One region of the Klebsiella quasivariicola genome, then DNA from elsewhere that is predicted to be linked to it. Evidence: predicted binding sites of a transcription regulator. Region 1 holds the regulator's gene; the other holds the start of a gene.

The links. Region 1 encodes Fur, which represses iron uptake genes when iron is present. Its sites were predicted from a motif close to ATAATAATGAGAACNACTATCAA; they were not measured.
Region 2: a site for Fur is predicted at 3,173-3,195, ahead of exbB (tol-pal system-associated acyl-CoA thioesterase). Genes of this name have one in related genera too.

What each region holds. Positions count from the first base shown of each region.
Region 1 covers NZ_CP022823.1:3,979,093-3,986,428, forward strand. The annotation lists gene pgm (phosphoglucomutase (alpha-D-glucose-1,6-bisphosphate-dependent)) at 1-456, opposite strand, end outside; gene seqA (replication initiation negative regulator SeqA) at 489-1,037, opposite strand; gene ybfF (esterase) at 1,221-1,994, shown strand; gene ybfE (LexA regulated protein) at 2,128-2,421, shown strand; gene fldA (flavodoxin FldA) at 2,573-3,103, shown strand; gene fur (ferric iron uptake transcriptional regulator) at 3,395-3,847, shown strand; gene tcuR (tricarballylate utilization LysR family transcriptional regulator TcuR) at 3,974-4,900, shown strand; gene tcuA (FAD-dependent tricarballylate dehydrogenase TcuA) at 4,998-6,401, shown strand; gene tcuB (tricarballylate utilization 4Fe-4S protein TcuB) at 6,388-7,336, shown strand, end outside.
Region 2 covers NZ_CP022823.1:722,063-729,398, reverse strand. The annotation lists gene B8P98_RS03715 (DUF2623 family protein) at 1-225, opposite strand, end outside; gene yghX (YghX family hydrolase) at 304-1,191, opposite strand; gene B8P98_RS03705 (TIGR00645 family protein) at 1,313-1,807, opposite strand; gene exbD (TonB system transport protein ExbD) at 1,948-2,373, opposite strand; gene exbB (tol-pal system-associated acyl-CoA thioesterase) at 2,380-3,111, opposite strand; gene metC (cystathionine beta-lyase) at 3,362-4,549, shown strand; gene yghB (DedA family general envelope maintenance protein YghB) at 4,681-5,340, shown strand; gene B8P98_RS03675 (AraC family transcriptional regulator) at 5,390-6,289, opposite strand; gene yqhD (alcohol dehydrogenase) at 6,486-7,336, shown strand, end outside.

The DNA of each region.
Region 1 (7,336 bases):
ATCTTCCGGCGGGTTATGTGACGGGGTGATCACAATGCCGTCCGCCAGCGGACCGCCTTTTTTGTTATGCACCAGAATCGCGTTGGAAACCGCCGGCGTCGGGGTGAAACCGTTGTTTTCCTGCACGATCACGTCAACGCCGTTGGCGGTTAACACTTCCAGCACCGAGATAAACGCCGGCTCGGAAAGGGCGTGGGTATCTTTGCCGACATAGCACGGCCCGGTGATCCCGTTCTTCGCACGATCTTCCGCAATGGCCTGGGCGATGGCCAGGATATGCGGTTCGTTGAAGTTGTGGCGCGCCGCGCTACCGCGATGGCCAGAGGTACCGAATTTTACCGCATGCTCCGCATTACCGACTTCAGGCTTCAGCACATAGTACTGAGCAGTCAGTTGGGCGACGTTAATCAAATCACTCTGTTGCGCAGGCTGCCCCGCACGTTTATCGATTGCCATTGCCTGATCCTTCTGGTGCAAATGTTAAAAAACTAGATCGTGCCGCAAACCTTCTCAATCAGCTCCGCAGGGAACTGCATCGACTGCATGATGTGCTCGATCATGCTGCATTTACGGCCGGTATTGGTATTGGTGATAACCCACCACGGGGTACCAGGAACCTGTTTCGGTTTGGTCTGGTTGCCGCTTTTCAGCAGCGTACGCGCATCTTCCGCGAAGTAGACGCGCGTGCGGCCATGCAGAGACTCGGTGGCCTCAGCAAATGCCTGACTGTCCAGGGAGTAGAGGGTCGTCAACACCAGCATAAAACGGTTCACCGCACGCTTCTGCTCGGCGTATTCATCAGATAACAGCAGCTCGCGCATGGCGCGGACTTTATCTTTCACCGGGTTAGCGGCTTTCACCTCAACGGCAGGCGCTGGCACCAGTGCCGGCGCGGCTTTGCTGACCGGTGTAGCCGGTTGGGAAACGGCGGAAAATTTCAGCATGCGCCGTAAAATGTCGGATGCGCTCTCGCCGATATGCAGAGTGTGGCTGGCAATATAGCGATAGAGTTCATCATCAACTTCAATTGTTTTCATCTTAATCCAGTGCGATATCTTTTCTGAATACAAATCGTTGGGATTATAAGTACAAATCCCAACCGCGGATAGCGTCAAACCAGGATGGCGGTAAAACTCAGAAAACTTCTGGGTCTTGCAGCCGGATGGCAGAATGTCCAACATAATACCCTAACCCGACGGAGCGAAAAAAAGAACTTTGCCATGAAATTAAATAGCCGAGCGCAATCTGCACAGAATTCGCACAACCACTCCCCGATCGTGCTGGTCCACGGTCTGTTTGGCAGCCTGGACAACCTGGGCATCCTCGCCCGCGACCTGATCGCCGACCACGATATTGTGCAGGTCGATATGCGCAACCACGGATTATCGCCGCGGTCGCCAGAGATGACCTACCCCGCCATGGCGCAGGATCTGCTCGATACGCTTGACGCGCACCAGATTGAGCGCGCCACCTTTATCGGCCATTCGATGGGCGGCAAAGCGGTGATGGCGCTCACCGCCCTGGCGCCGGAACGCATCAGCGGACTGGTGGCGATCGATATCGCGCCGGTGGATTATCACGTACGCCGCCATGATGAGATCTTCGCCGCTATCCGCGCCGTCAGCGAATCCGCCGCCAGCACCCGCCGGCAGGCAGCGCAGGTGATGCGCGAGCATCTGCAGGAGGAAGGGGTAATTCAGTTCCTGCTGAAATCCTTCGTCGACGGCGACTGGCGCTTCAACGTGCCGGTGCTGTGGGACCAGTATCCGCATATTGTCGGCTGGGAAACCATTCCGGCCTGGCCACACCCGACGCAGTTTATTCCCGGCGGCAACTCGCCCTATGTGACCGATGCCTACCGTGAAGCGCTGCTGGCCCAGTTCCCGCAGGCGCGGGCCCACGTCATCGCCGGCGCCGGACACTGGGTCCATGCCGAGAAACCCGAGGCGGTATTACGCGCGATCCGTCGTTACCTGATGAGCATCGCCGTCTGATTGGCTAAAATATGCCCGACCGCGCCGCAGAATGCCCGCGGTCGTTGGCGCAGCCGTTCGCCTGATGTATGATGGCGCGCTATCTGCGCCGGCTAGAGCCCGGCTGCTTGTTTCCCCGAAGTCACTCAGAATCATGGCAAAAGAACAAACGGACCGTACGACATTAGATTTGTTCGCAAACGAGCGTCGCCCGGGAAGACCGAAAACCAATCCGCTGTCGCGCGATGAACAACTGCGCATCAACAAACGTAATCAGCTGAAACGCGATAAAGTGCGCGGGCTGAAGCGCGTCGAGTTAAAACTCAACGCGGATGCGGTCGATGCGCTCAACGAGCTGGCGGAAGCGCGTAATATGAGCCGCAGCGATCTCATCGAAGAGATGCTGATGACGCAATTAACCGCCCTGCGCAGCCAGGGAAAAGTCTAACTTTCCGCGAAAAACCCGCATTCATGTAGCAGAGTGTGCAGTCGGGCGTGATTGCTGTTTCCGCGCCCTTGCCTGTTCTGCTATGATTGCCGTTATCTATGGGCATCGCGTCCCTACCACATCATTTAAGTTTCAAGAGGTTATTTTACTCATGGCAATCATCGGCATCTTTTTTGGCAGCGACACCGGCAACACCGAAAATATTGCAAAAATGATTCAAAAGCAGCTTGGTAAAGATGTTGCTGATGTTCACGACATTGCCAAAAGCAGCAAAGAAGACCTGGAAGCCCACGACATCCTGCTGCTCGGCATCCCGACCTGGTACTACGGGGAAGCGCAGTGTGACTGGGACGACTTCTTCCCGACGCTGGAAGAGATCGACTTTAATGGCAAACTGGTGGCGCTGTTCGGCTGCGGCGACCAGGAAGACTACGCAGAATACTTCTGCGACGCGCTGGGCACCATCCGCGACATCATTGAGCCACGCGGCGCGACCATCGTCGGTCACTGGCCGACGGCCGGGTATCATTTTGAGGCTTCCAAAGGCCTGGCGGATGACGACCACTTCGTCGGCCTCGCCATCGATGAAGACCGCCAGCCGGAGCTGACCAACGAGCGCGTGGAGAAGTGGGTGAAGCAGGTTGCCGAAGAGCTGCACCTTGAAGAAATCAAAAACGCCTGATGATTAAGCGGCGTAACTATTGAGTTGCGTCGCATTAATAGACAAAAGCAATCAAACTAATAGCTACAAGTTTTTAACTTTTAATCACATATCTGTACAATGTCCTCTGATTCTACGAGGCACGTGACGCAGTTTGTAGCTGGTGCCTCGTTTTTGACAGCAAACCAGGCCTGATGCTTGCAGTTTTCATTTACCAGTGGCAGTTCTATAATGAGACGCATTACGTCGGGTTAATTTCTGTATGACTTCCGTTGAAGGAAGTAGATCGTTTAGCAACAGGACAGATTCCGCATGACTGACAACAATACCGCATTAAAGAAGGCTGGCCTGAAAGTCACACTTCCTCGACTGAAAATCCTCGAAGTGCTGCAGGAACCGGATAACCATCATGTCAGTGCGGAAGACTTATATAAACGCCTGATCGACATGGGCGAAGAGATTGGTCTGGCGACCGTTTACCGCGTCCTTAACCAGTTTGATGACGCCGGTATCGTGACTCGTCATAATTTTGAAGGCGGAAAATCCGTTTTCGAACTGACCCAGCAGCATCACCACGATCACCTGATCTGCCTCGACTGCGGCAAAGTGATCGAATTCAGTGATGACTCTATTGAAGCGCGCCAGCGTGAAATCGCTTCCCGTCACGGCATCCGCCTGACCAACCACAGTCTGTATCTGTACGGTCACTGTGCGGAAGGGGATTGCCGCGAGGACGAACACGCCCACGACGCAGTGGAAAAGTAATTCCCCGCGTCGTCTGCTCTGAAAAGCCAACCTGCCGGTTGGCTTTTTTATGGGCGCTTCTGCCGCGCTTCCCGCTCAGTCCCCTGGGATAACCTTCCTCGTCCCCGCTTTGTCCGGAGAGTTGATATGGAACTTCGCCAGCTACGCTACTTTGTGCGCATTGTGGAAACCGGCAGCATGGGGCGCGCTGCGCTCGATCTCAATATCGGCGTCTCGGCGCTTAGCCAGCAGATCGCGCGCCTGGAAAACGAACTGGCCATTCGCCTGCTGCAGCGGACCTCCCGCGGGGTCACGCCCACCAGCGCGGGCCTTGCTTTCTACTCCCAGGCGCAGCTGGCGCTGCGCCATGCCGATGATGCCATCCTCGCCGCCCGCGAGGCGCGCCTGTCGGGCCACGTCAGCGTTGGCATGGCCCCCAGCACCGCCTCCGTTCTCGGCGTTCCGTTCATCAATGCGATGCGCGAAAGCTACCCCGACGTGCGCCTGCATCTGGTGGAAAGCCTTTCCGGCAATCTGGAACGGATGATCAACACTCGCCAGCTCGATTTTGCTATCGTTTTCCAGCAGGAGAAGATCCTGCGCTGGAGCGCCAGACCGCTGCTGGAAGAGCGCCTGTTCCTGATTGGCAGCCATGCGCTGTTAGCCCCCCTGCAGGATGACCATATCACCCCCGACCAGCTCGCCACCCTGCCGCTGATTATGCCAAGCCAGGGCCACGGCCTGCGCGGCCGGCTGGAGGCGGTTTGCCAGCAGCATCATCTCAGCGTTGAGGTGGTGGCGGAGATTGACGGCCTGGCCCTGCTGATGCAGGCCGTGCGCAGCGGACTGGGCGCCACTCTTCAGCCCGGGGCCGCCATCTCCCATCTCGACCATCAGGCGCTAAGAGTGATCGGCGTCGCCAATCCGGTGCTGAGTCGCCCCAACTTTCTGGTCAGCCTGTCCGATGATGAGCTCACCCCGGCAGGGCTTGCCGCACGGGTAATACTGAGCAAAGTCATGCGTCAGCTGGTGGAGTCTGGCCGCTGGCCGGGCGCTACCCTTTACACCAACTAAACCCCTCTTTAGCACTACGCCATAGCGCTCTGTCGCCGTTACCGCCTACATTCCCATTACAAATTTAACAATTAATTAAATTGTAAGGGAGCCGATAATGGTGGATGTACTGGTGATTGGCGGCGGCAATGCCGCGCTATGCGCCGCCTTAACCGCCCGGGAGGCCGGCGCCTCGGTGCTGCTGCTGGAGGCGGCGCCGCGGGAGTGGCGCGGCGGCAACTCGCAGCACACCCGTAACCTGCGCTGTATGCACGATGCGCCGCAGGACGTGCTGGTCGACAGCTATCCGGAAGAAGAGTATTGGCAGGATCTGCTGCGCGTCACCGAGGGGAACACCAACGAAGCGCTGGCCCGGCTGGTGATCCGTACCTCGTCACAGTGCCGCGACTGGATGCGCCAGCATGGGGTTAACTTTCAGCCGCCGCTCTCGGGCGCTCTGCACGTTGCCCGCACCAACGCCTTTTTTATGGGCGGCGGCAAAGCGCTGGTCAATGCCTATTACCGCAGCGCGGAGCAGATGGGGGTGCAGATCCGCTACAACACGCCGGTGCAGGCCCTGGAACTGCGCAACGGGGAATTTGTTGCCGCGCTGGCAGGCGAGGAACGGATTGTCGCGAAAAGCTGCGTCCTCGCCGCCGGCGGATTTGAATCCAACCGCGAATGGCTGCGCGAGGCCTGGGGGCAGAACGATCGTGGCGAATGGCCCGCCGATAATTTCCTCATCCGCGGCACCCGCTTCAATCAGGGGGTACTGCTCAAGTTTATGATCGACGCCGGGGCCGATATTATCGGCGATCCTTCGCAATCCCACTGCGTCGCCATTGACGCCCGGGCGCCGCTCTATGACGGCGGGATCTGCACCCGCGTCGACTGCGTGTCGCTGGGGGTGGTGGTGAATCGCGATGCCGAGCGTTTTTATGATGAAGGAGAAGATTTCTGGCCCAAACGCTACGCCATCTGGGGGCGACTGGTCGCCCACCAGCCGGGGCAAATCGGCTACTCGATCATCGACAGTAAAGCCATTGGCCACTTTATGCCCCCCGTCTTTCCCGGCGCTCAGGCCAATACTATCCCCGAGCTGGCGCGCCAGCTCGGGCTGGACGGCGAGCGCTTAGCGCAAACCCTCGCCGATTATAATGCCGCCTGTACCCCGGGTGACTTCGATCATACCCGCCTGGATAACTGCGCCACCTCCGGCCTGACGCCGGCGAAAACCCACTGGGCGCGCCCCCTCGATACGCCGCCTTACTACGGTTACGCCTTACGTCCGGGGATCACCTTCACCTACCTCGGGCTCTACGTCGACGACACCGCCGCCGTCCATTTTGCCGGCAAACCCAGCCGCAATCTGTTTGTCGCCGGGGAAATGATGGCCGGCAATGTGCTCGGCAAAGGCTATACCGCCGGCGTCGGGATGTCGATCGGCACCACCTTCGGTCGCATCGCCGGCCAGCAAGCCGCCCGTGCGGCACAGCAGGAGAACCACCATGAAGTCGCTTGAAAAGCTGATCATTGACGCGCAGATCATCACCGAGCCGGAGGCGGAAGTCGAACGGGTGATGCAGGTGTGTAACGCCTGCCGTTATTGCGAAGGGTTTTGCGCCGTGTTCCCGGCGATGACCCAGCGCCTGGCCTTTGGCAAGGCGGATATCAACTATCTGGCTAACCTGTGTCATAACTGCGGCGCCTGCCTGCACGCCTGCCAGTACGCGCCGCCGCACGAGTTCGCCATTAACGTGCCGAAGGCGATGGCCGAAGTCCGGCTGGAGACCTATCAGCATTACGCCCAGCCCGCCGCCTTTGCCAGCCTGTACCGCCGGGCCGGCGTGACCACCGTGCTGGCGCTGATCGCTGGCCTGATCGTCTTTCTGCTGCTGGCGATGGGGCTCAACGGTTCACTGCTGCACCCGCCGCTGGCCGGTGATTTCTACCAGATATTCCCGCATAACCTGCTGGCGTGGATGTTTGGCTCGGTCTTTGTGCTGGCGATTGGCTTACTGATGACCGGGGTGATCCGTTTCTGGCGCGAGATCTCCCCGGGTCAACCGCAACCGATTGATATTGCAAAGGCATCCCATAATGCGCTGACGCTGAAATATCTCGACGGCGGGCACGGGAAAGGCTGCAACGAAGCCGATGACGCCTTCACGCTGATGCGCCGCCGTTTCCACCACTTCACCTTCTACGGCTTTATGCTCTGTTTCGCCGCCACGGTGGTGGCCACGGGCTATCACTATTTCGCCGGCCGGGAAGCCCCCTACCCGTTCTTCAGCGTCCCGGTGCTTCTCGGGACCCTCGGCGGCATCGGCCTGCTGGTGGGGCCGGCTGGTCTGCTGTGGTTGAACCTGCGCCGGTCGCCGCTGCATGGCGATGCGCGACAAAAACCGATGGACCGCGCATTTATCCTGCTGCTGCTGCTGACCAGCTTCACCGGTC
Region 2 (7,336 bases), 2.3 Mb from region 1:
GAAGAAATCCATCACCATATCTCTGTCAAGGCCATAGCGACGGGTCAGGATCCCCGCCTCCCACGCGCTGAGCTGACGATCACCGGTTTTTTCAAACATGCGCTGCGAATACCCCAGCACAAACCCACGCTTATAATCGTTGCAAAAGTCTGCTGCCTGGCTCGCCGTATTGGCACAGGAGGCCTCAAGCCCCGCCAGTAACCCTTTACCAAAATGATTTTCCATCGCGCCCTCCCAATCGTTATATAATAAATTATATAGCGTTTTTTTGAGCGAGCGATAGCGCTATTTATGACGTTTGCGCTAGCGTAAATACTTCTCAAACCATGCCAGCGTGCGTTGCCAGGCCAGATCAGCCGCAGCCCGATCGTAGCGTGGCGTGGAATCATTATGAAAGCCGTGATTCACGCCCTGATAGAAATAGGCCTCGTAGACTTTATGGTGTTCCTTCAACGCCTGTTCATAGGCGGGCCAGCCTTCATTAATGCCGCGATCGAGGCCGGCATAGTGCAGCAGCAGCGGCGCTTTAATTTTATCGACCTCCTTCAGCGGCGGCTGGCGACCGTAAAACGGCACCGCACAGGCCAGCTCCGGAATGGCGACCGCCGCCGCGTTGCTGACGCCGCCGCCGTAACAAAACCCGGTGATACCGACCTTCCCCGTCGCCTGGGGATGCTTCGCCATAAACGCGACCGCCGCAAAAAAATCATTCATCAGCTTCACGGGATCGACTTTCTGCTGGAGCGCCCGGCCTTCATCATCATTCCCCGGATAGCCGCCGACGGCGCTCAGGCCATCCGGCGCCAGCGCGATGTACCCCGCTTTCGCTACCCGTCGGGCTACGTCTTCAATATAGGGATTCAGGCCGCGGTTCTCGTGTACCACCACAACGGCGGGCGCTTTGTCGGCTATTTTTGTCGGCGTCACCAGGTAAGCCCGCACTTCGCCGTGACCGTCAGGAGAGGGATAATGAATATACTCCGGGCGGATATCCGGGTCGGTGAACGGTACCTGCTCTGCCAGGGCATAGTCGGGCTTCAGCAGATTAAACAGCGCCAGCGCGGTCATCCCGCCGACAGTATATTTCCCCGCCAGCCGGAGAAACTCGCGTTTACTGATTTTGCCGTGGGCATAGTAGTCATAATACTCGAGCAACTGCTGCGGGAAATCTTTGGCCGTTAATCGCGTCATCACCCTGCCTCCGTTGTTAAGCGCCCTTTAAGCAAAGCAGAAGCTCGGGCATACGCCAGCCCAGAAAAGCATGAAACGGGGAGAAACAGCCCAGCGGCTAACACCGCCGGGAGAGAAGGGATCAGTGTTTCACTTTGGTCAGACGATCAAGGTAGCCCATCACAAAGGCCGACAGCACGAAGGTCAGGTGGATAATCACGTACCACATCAGCTTATTGTCCGGGACGTTTTTCGCATCCATAAACACCCGCAGCAGGTGAATAGAGGAGATCGCCACGATGGAGGCGGCAACCTTATTTTTCAGCGAAGTCGCGTCCATTTTGCCCAGCCAGCTGAGTTTTTCTTTACCCTCATTAATATCCAGCTGCGAGACAAAATTTTCATATCCAGAGAACATCACCATCACCAGCAAACCGCCCACCAGGGTCATATCCACCAGCGACAGCAGGGTCAGAATCATATCCGACTCACTGACGCTAAAAATATGCGGCAGTATGTGGAAGATCTCCTGAAAAAATTTGATGGTCAGCGCAATCAGACCGAGCGAGAGGCCAAAATAAACCGGCGCCAGCAGCCAGCGCGAAGCGTACATAGCGTTTTCCAGAAAGCGTTCCATAAGATCCTGTCAGTTAACAAAAAGAAGCGACATTATATCCCAGACAGATAACGTGATGGCAACGCCATGCCAACACTTCGCCGGCAGACGGCCATAAAAAAGGCCGGCGCGCGGCCAGCCTTTTCAGGGACATAATCGGGTTATTTGGCTTTGACGGTCTCTTCGCCCACCAGCCCGATCTTGAGATAGCCCGCCTGATGCAGGGTATCCATCACTTTCATCATCGTCTCGTAATCCACGGTTTTATCCGCGCGGAAGAAGACGGTGGTATCTTTTTTGCCGGCGGTAAGGCTATCCAGGGCGTTAATCATATTCGCTTCGGTCACCGGGTCGTTGCCGAGGAACATGCTTTTATCCGCCTTCACCGACAGGTAGATAGGTTTTTCCGGTCGCGGTTGCGGCTGGCTGGAGGAAGCCGGCAGATTGACCTTCACGTCAACCGTCGCCAGCGGCGCGGCCACCATGAAGATAATCAGCAGAACCAGCATGACGTCGATAAACGGCGTCACGTTGATCTCATGCATTTCACCGTTATCGTCCAGATTTTCATTAAGACGCATCGCCATAGCCGATCAACCTACCCGTAATTTCTGCGCGCTGCGCACCGGCTTCACGCCGCTGGCGCTGAGGTCCAGATCGCGGCTTTGCAGCAGGAGTACCTGAGCGGCGACGTCGCCGAGCGAGGCCTTGTAGCTGCCGATCATGCGGGCAAAGATGTTATAGATGACCACCGCCGGGATGGCGGCGAACAGGCCGATGGCCGTCGCCAGCAGCGCTTCCGCGATACCCGGCGCTACCACCGCAAGGTTGGTGGTCTGAGTCTGGGCGATGCCGATAAAACTGTTCATGATGCCCCAGACGGTACCGAACAGACCCACGAACGGCGAAATGGCGCCGATGGTGGCCAGATAACCGTTGCCACGCCCCATATGGCGACCGACCGCGGCGACGCGGCGCTCAAGGCGGAAACCGGTTCGTTCCTTGATACCTTCGTTATCTTCCGCACCGGCAGAAAGTTCGAGTTCGTTCTGCGCTTCGTTAATAAGCTGGGTGGTGAGGCTTTTCGCCTCGAAGGCGCTGGCGATATCGCTGGCCTGATCGAGAGAGCGGGCTTCCGCCAGCTGCTGCTGTTCGCGCTTGAGGCGACGCTTGCTGGCGAGGATTTCCGCCCCTTTGCCGAAAAAGATGGCCCAGGTGACGACCGACGCCAGAATCAGGCCAATCATCACCACCTTAACGACAATATCGGCATGATGATACATACCCCAAACGGAGAGATCCGCCTGCATCAAATTATTACCCACGCTCTATCTCCACGACGATAATCACAAAATCTGCCCACAATAATATCAAAACGACATCGAATTGATAGTGGTTCTCATTAGTATTTACACTGTGCAGCAAATCACGTTTATTTTCCTTGCGCTTACGCAGTAAAAAAGCGGCTAACCGCGGGCCTGGTAAAATTTTCGCCTGTATCGGCACCCTGCTGGTACAGAAAAGAAGATTCATGTTAGTTTAGACGTCCAGACGTATAAAAACAGGTTCATCAACATGGCTGATAAACATCTTGATACCGCCCTGGTCAACGCCGGGCGGAGCAAAAAGTACACCCAGGGCTCAGTGAACAGCGTGATCCAGCGCGCGTCCTCACTGGTTTTCGACACCGTGGAAGCCAAAAAACACGCCACCCGTAACCGGGCCAACGGCGAGCTGTTCTACGGGCGTCGCGGCACCCTGACCCACTTCTCGCTGCAGGAGGCGATGTGCGAGCTGGAAGGCGGCGCCGGCTGCGCCCTCTTCCCCTGCGGCGCCGCGGCGGTGGCCAACACCATTCTGGCGTTTGTCGAACAGGGCGACCATGTGCTGATGACCAATACCGCCTATGAGCCAAGCCAGGACTTTTGCACCAAAATTCTCGCCAAACTCGGCGTTACCACCAGCTGGTTCGATCCCCTTATCGGCGCCGATATTGCCCATCTGGTTCGCCCTGAAACCCGCGTGGTGTTCCTTGAATCACCCGGCTCGATCACCATGGAAGTGCATGATGTGCCGGCGATTGTCGCTGCCGTGCGTAAAGTTGCGCCGGAAGCCATTATCATGATCGATAACACCTGGGCGGCGGGGATCCTGTTTAAAGCGCTGGATTTTGGCATCGATATTTCCATCCAGGCAGGCACCAAATACCTGATTGGCCATTCCGACGCCATGGTGGGCACCGCGGTGGCGAACGCGCGCTGCTGGCCGCAGCTGCGTGAGAATGCCTATCTGATGGGACAAATGCTGGACGCCGATACCGCCTATATGACCAGCCGCGGCCTGCGCACCCTGGGCGTGCGCCTGCGTCAGCACCATGAAAGCAGCCTGCGCATCGCCGAATGGCTGGCCCAGCATCCGCAGGTGGCGCGGGTTAACCATCCCGCCCTGCCCGGCAGTAAAGGCCATGAGTTCTGGAAGCGCGATTTTACCGGCAGCAGCGGGCTGTTCTCGTTTGTGCTTAACAAGCGTCTCAATGACGCCGAGCTGGCGGAGTATCTCGACAACTTCAGCCTGTTCAGCATGGCCTATTCGTGGGGCGGCTTTGAGTCGCTGATTCTGGCCAACCAGCCGGAGCAAATCGCCCACATTCGACCAGATGCTGAAGTCGACTTCAGCGGAACCCTGATCCGCCTGCACATTGGTCTCGAAAATGTTGACGATCTGCAGGCGGATTTAGCAGCGGGCTTCGCGCGTATCGTGTAAAGTGACAGTCAGTGGCAACAATAGCGGACGCTTTTTAGCAAAGCGGCCGCTTTTGTTGCGCCCGGGATCAAGGTGCTCGGGTCTCTTCAGGAGTACACTAGTCAACAATACGGTACCACTTAGGAAAGTCCATGGTTGTCATTCAAGAGATTGTCGCCGCGCTGTGGCAACATGATTTTGCCGCATTGGCGAACCCTCACGTTGTGGGCGTTGTATATCTGGTTATGTTCGCGACCCTGTTTCTGGAAAACGGGCTGCTGCCCGCTTCCTTTTTACCGGGAGACAGCCTGCTGCTGCTCGCCGGCGCGCTGATTGCTAAAGGCGTCATGGACTTTGTGCCCACTATCGCCATTCTGACCGCCGCCGCCAGCCTCGGCTGCTGGCTGAGCTATGTGCAAGGGCGCTGGCTGGGCAATACGCAAACGGTGAAAGGCTGGCTGGCGCACCTGCCGCACAAATACCATCAGCGTGCCACCTGCATGTTTGACCGCCACGGCCTGCTGGCACTGCTCGCGGGCCGTTTTCTGGCGTTTGTTCGCACCCTGCTGCCAACCATGGCCGGCATTTCCGGTCTGCCGAACCGCCGCTTCCAGTTCTTTAACTGGCTGAGCGCCCTGCTGTGGGTCTGTGTGGTGACGGGTCTTGGCTATGCGCTGAGCATGATCCCGTTCGTGAAGCGCCATGAAGATCAGGTGATGACCTGCCTGATGATCCTGCCGATTGTCCTGCTGCTGGCGGGCCTGCTCGGCACGCTGTTCGTGGTCATTAAAAAGAAATATTGCAGCGCCTGACGCTTATCTGCCGGGGGGCCAGCGCCCGCCCGGCTTGCCCTTCCTGATATTACATTCCCTGCATCGTGCGAATACGCGCGGCGTCTTCTCCCGGCGTCAAACCGAAGTAGCGCTTAAACTCGCGGCTGAACTGCGAAGGGCTTTCATATCCCACCCGCATCGCCGCCGCGCTGGCCTTCATGCCGTCATGGATCATCAGCATCCGCGCTTTGTGCAAACGGTAGTTTTTCAAATACTGCAGCGGAGAAGTACTGGTCACCGATTTAAAATTATGGTGAAACGCTGACACACTCATATTTGCTTCCGCCGCCAGCCGATCGACGCTGAGGTTTTCGGTGTACTGGCTTTCGATATGCTTGAGCACGCGGCTTATCAGGCTGAAGTGGGTCTGCCGGCTGACCAGCGCCAGCAGCGCGCCACCGCAGGGCCCCATCAGCACATAATAGAGAATTTCGCGGATGATCTGCTTACCAAGAATACGGGCATCCAGCGGCCGCTCCATCACATCAAGCAGCCGTTCGGCAGCGCACAGAATATCCTCCGAGAGTACCGCCGAGTTTATCCCGCTGGAGGCGACCGCGGGCTGAAACAGCGGATCTTCGCCAATATCCATCAGCAGCTCCTGTAGCTGCAGGATATCGACATTCAGGCGCATCCCGGCGAGGGGCACCTCCGGGGTGGCAAAGGTTTCGCACTCGAAAGGTAGCGGCACGGTCAGCAGTAAATATTCGTTTGTATCGTAGCGAAAAGTCCGCTCATTGATATAACCAATTTTATGGCCCGAAAAGAGAAAAACGATCCCCGGCTGATACATCACCGGCGTCCGGGGCCCCGGTTGCGTTCCGTACAGCAAACGGACGTCAGGCAGCAACGAACTTAACATTTCGTGCTTATCTTTCAGCAGGTTAATCTTCTCCGTTAATGTCCGACATATCTCTGCGTGTTGCATTGCCACCGTCTCTCCCGATGTTTCTTCACCTGTACATTGTGCGCAGGCCGCTACAAATTCTCCAGCCATATGGAGAAATAGGCAAGACATCGGCAGGAATGTGCATTGAGGGTCAACGGCGCCAGGACCACAATAACCTTCATCGGGCAGCGGTATCGTCCCTGTCGACGGTTTTACTCTTTGGAGGACTTAAGCAATGAATAATTTCGACCTGCATACCCCAACCCGCATTCTGTTTGGCAAAGGCGCGATTGAAAAGCTGCGTGAACAGATCCCGGCGGAAGCCCGCGTACTGATCACCTACGGCGGCGGCAGCGTCAAAAAAACAGGCGTCCTGGATCAGGTCCTCACCGCTCTGAATGGCCTGGATGTCCTTGAATTTGGCGGCATCGAGCCGAACCCGTCTTACGAAACCCTGATGAATGCGGTGAAACTCGCCCGGGAAGAGAAAGTGACCTTCCTGCTGGCGGTCGGCGGCGGTTCGGTGCTGGATGGCACCAAGTTTATCGCTGCAGCAGCCCACTACGACGCGGATATCGATCCGTGGGAAATTCTGGAAACCTATGGCAGCAAAATTGCCAGCGCCATTCCAATGGGCTCGGTACTGACTCTGCCGGCGACCGGTTCTGAATCCAACAAAGGCGCGGTCATATCGCGGAAAACCACCGGCGACAAACGCGCGTTCATGTCTTCGCACGTCCAGCCGCAGTTCGCAATCCTCGATCCGGTTTATACCTACACCCTGCCGCCGCGCCAGGTCGCGAACGGTGTGGTTGACGCCTTCGTCCATACCGTCGAGCAGTACGTCACCTACCCGGTGGACGGCAAAATCCAGGACCGTTTCGCCGAAGGCATTCTCCTGACGCTGATCGAGGATGGCCCGAAAGCCCTGCAGGAACCGGAGAACTATAACGTGCGCGCCAACATTATGTGGGCGGCGACGCAGGCGCTGAACGGCCTGATCGGCGCAGGCGTGCCACAGGACTGGGCGACGCATATGCTCGGCCACGAGCTGACGGCGATGCACGGCCTGGATCACGCCCAGAC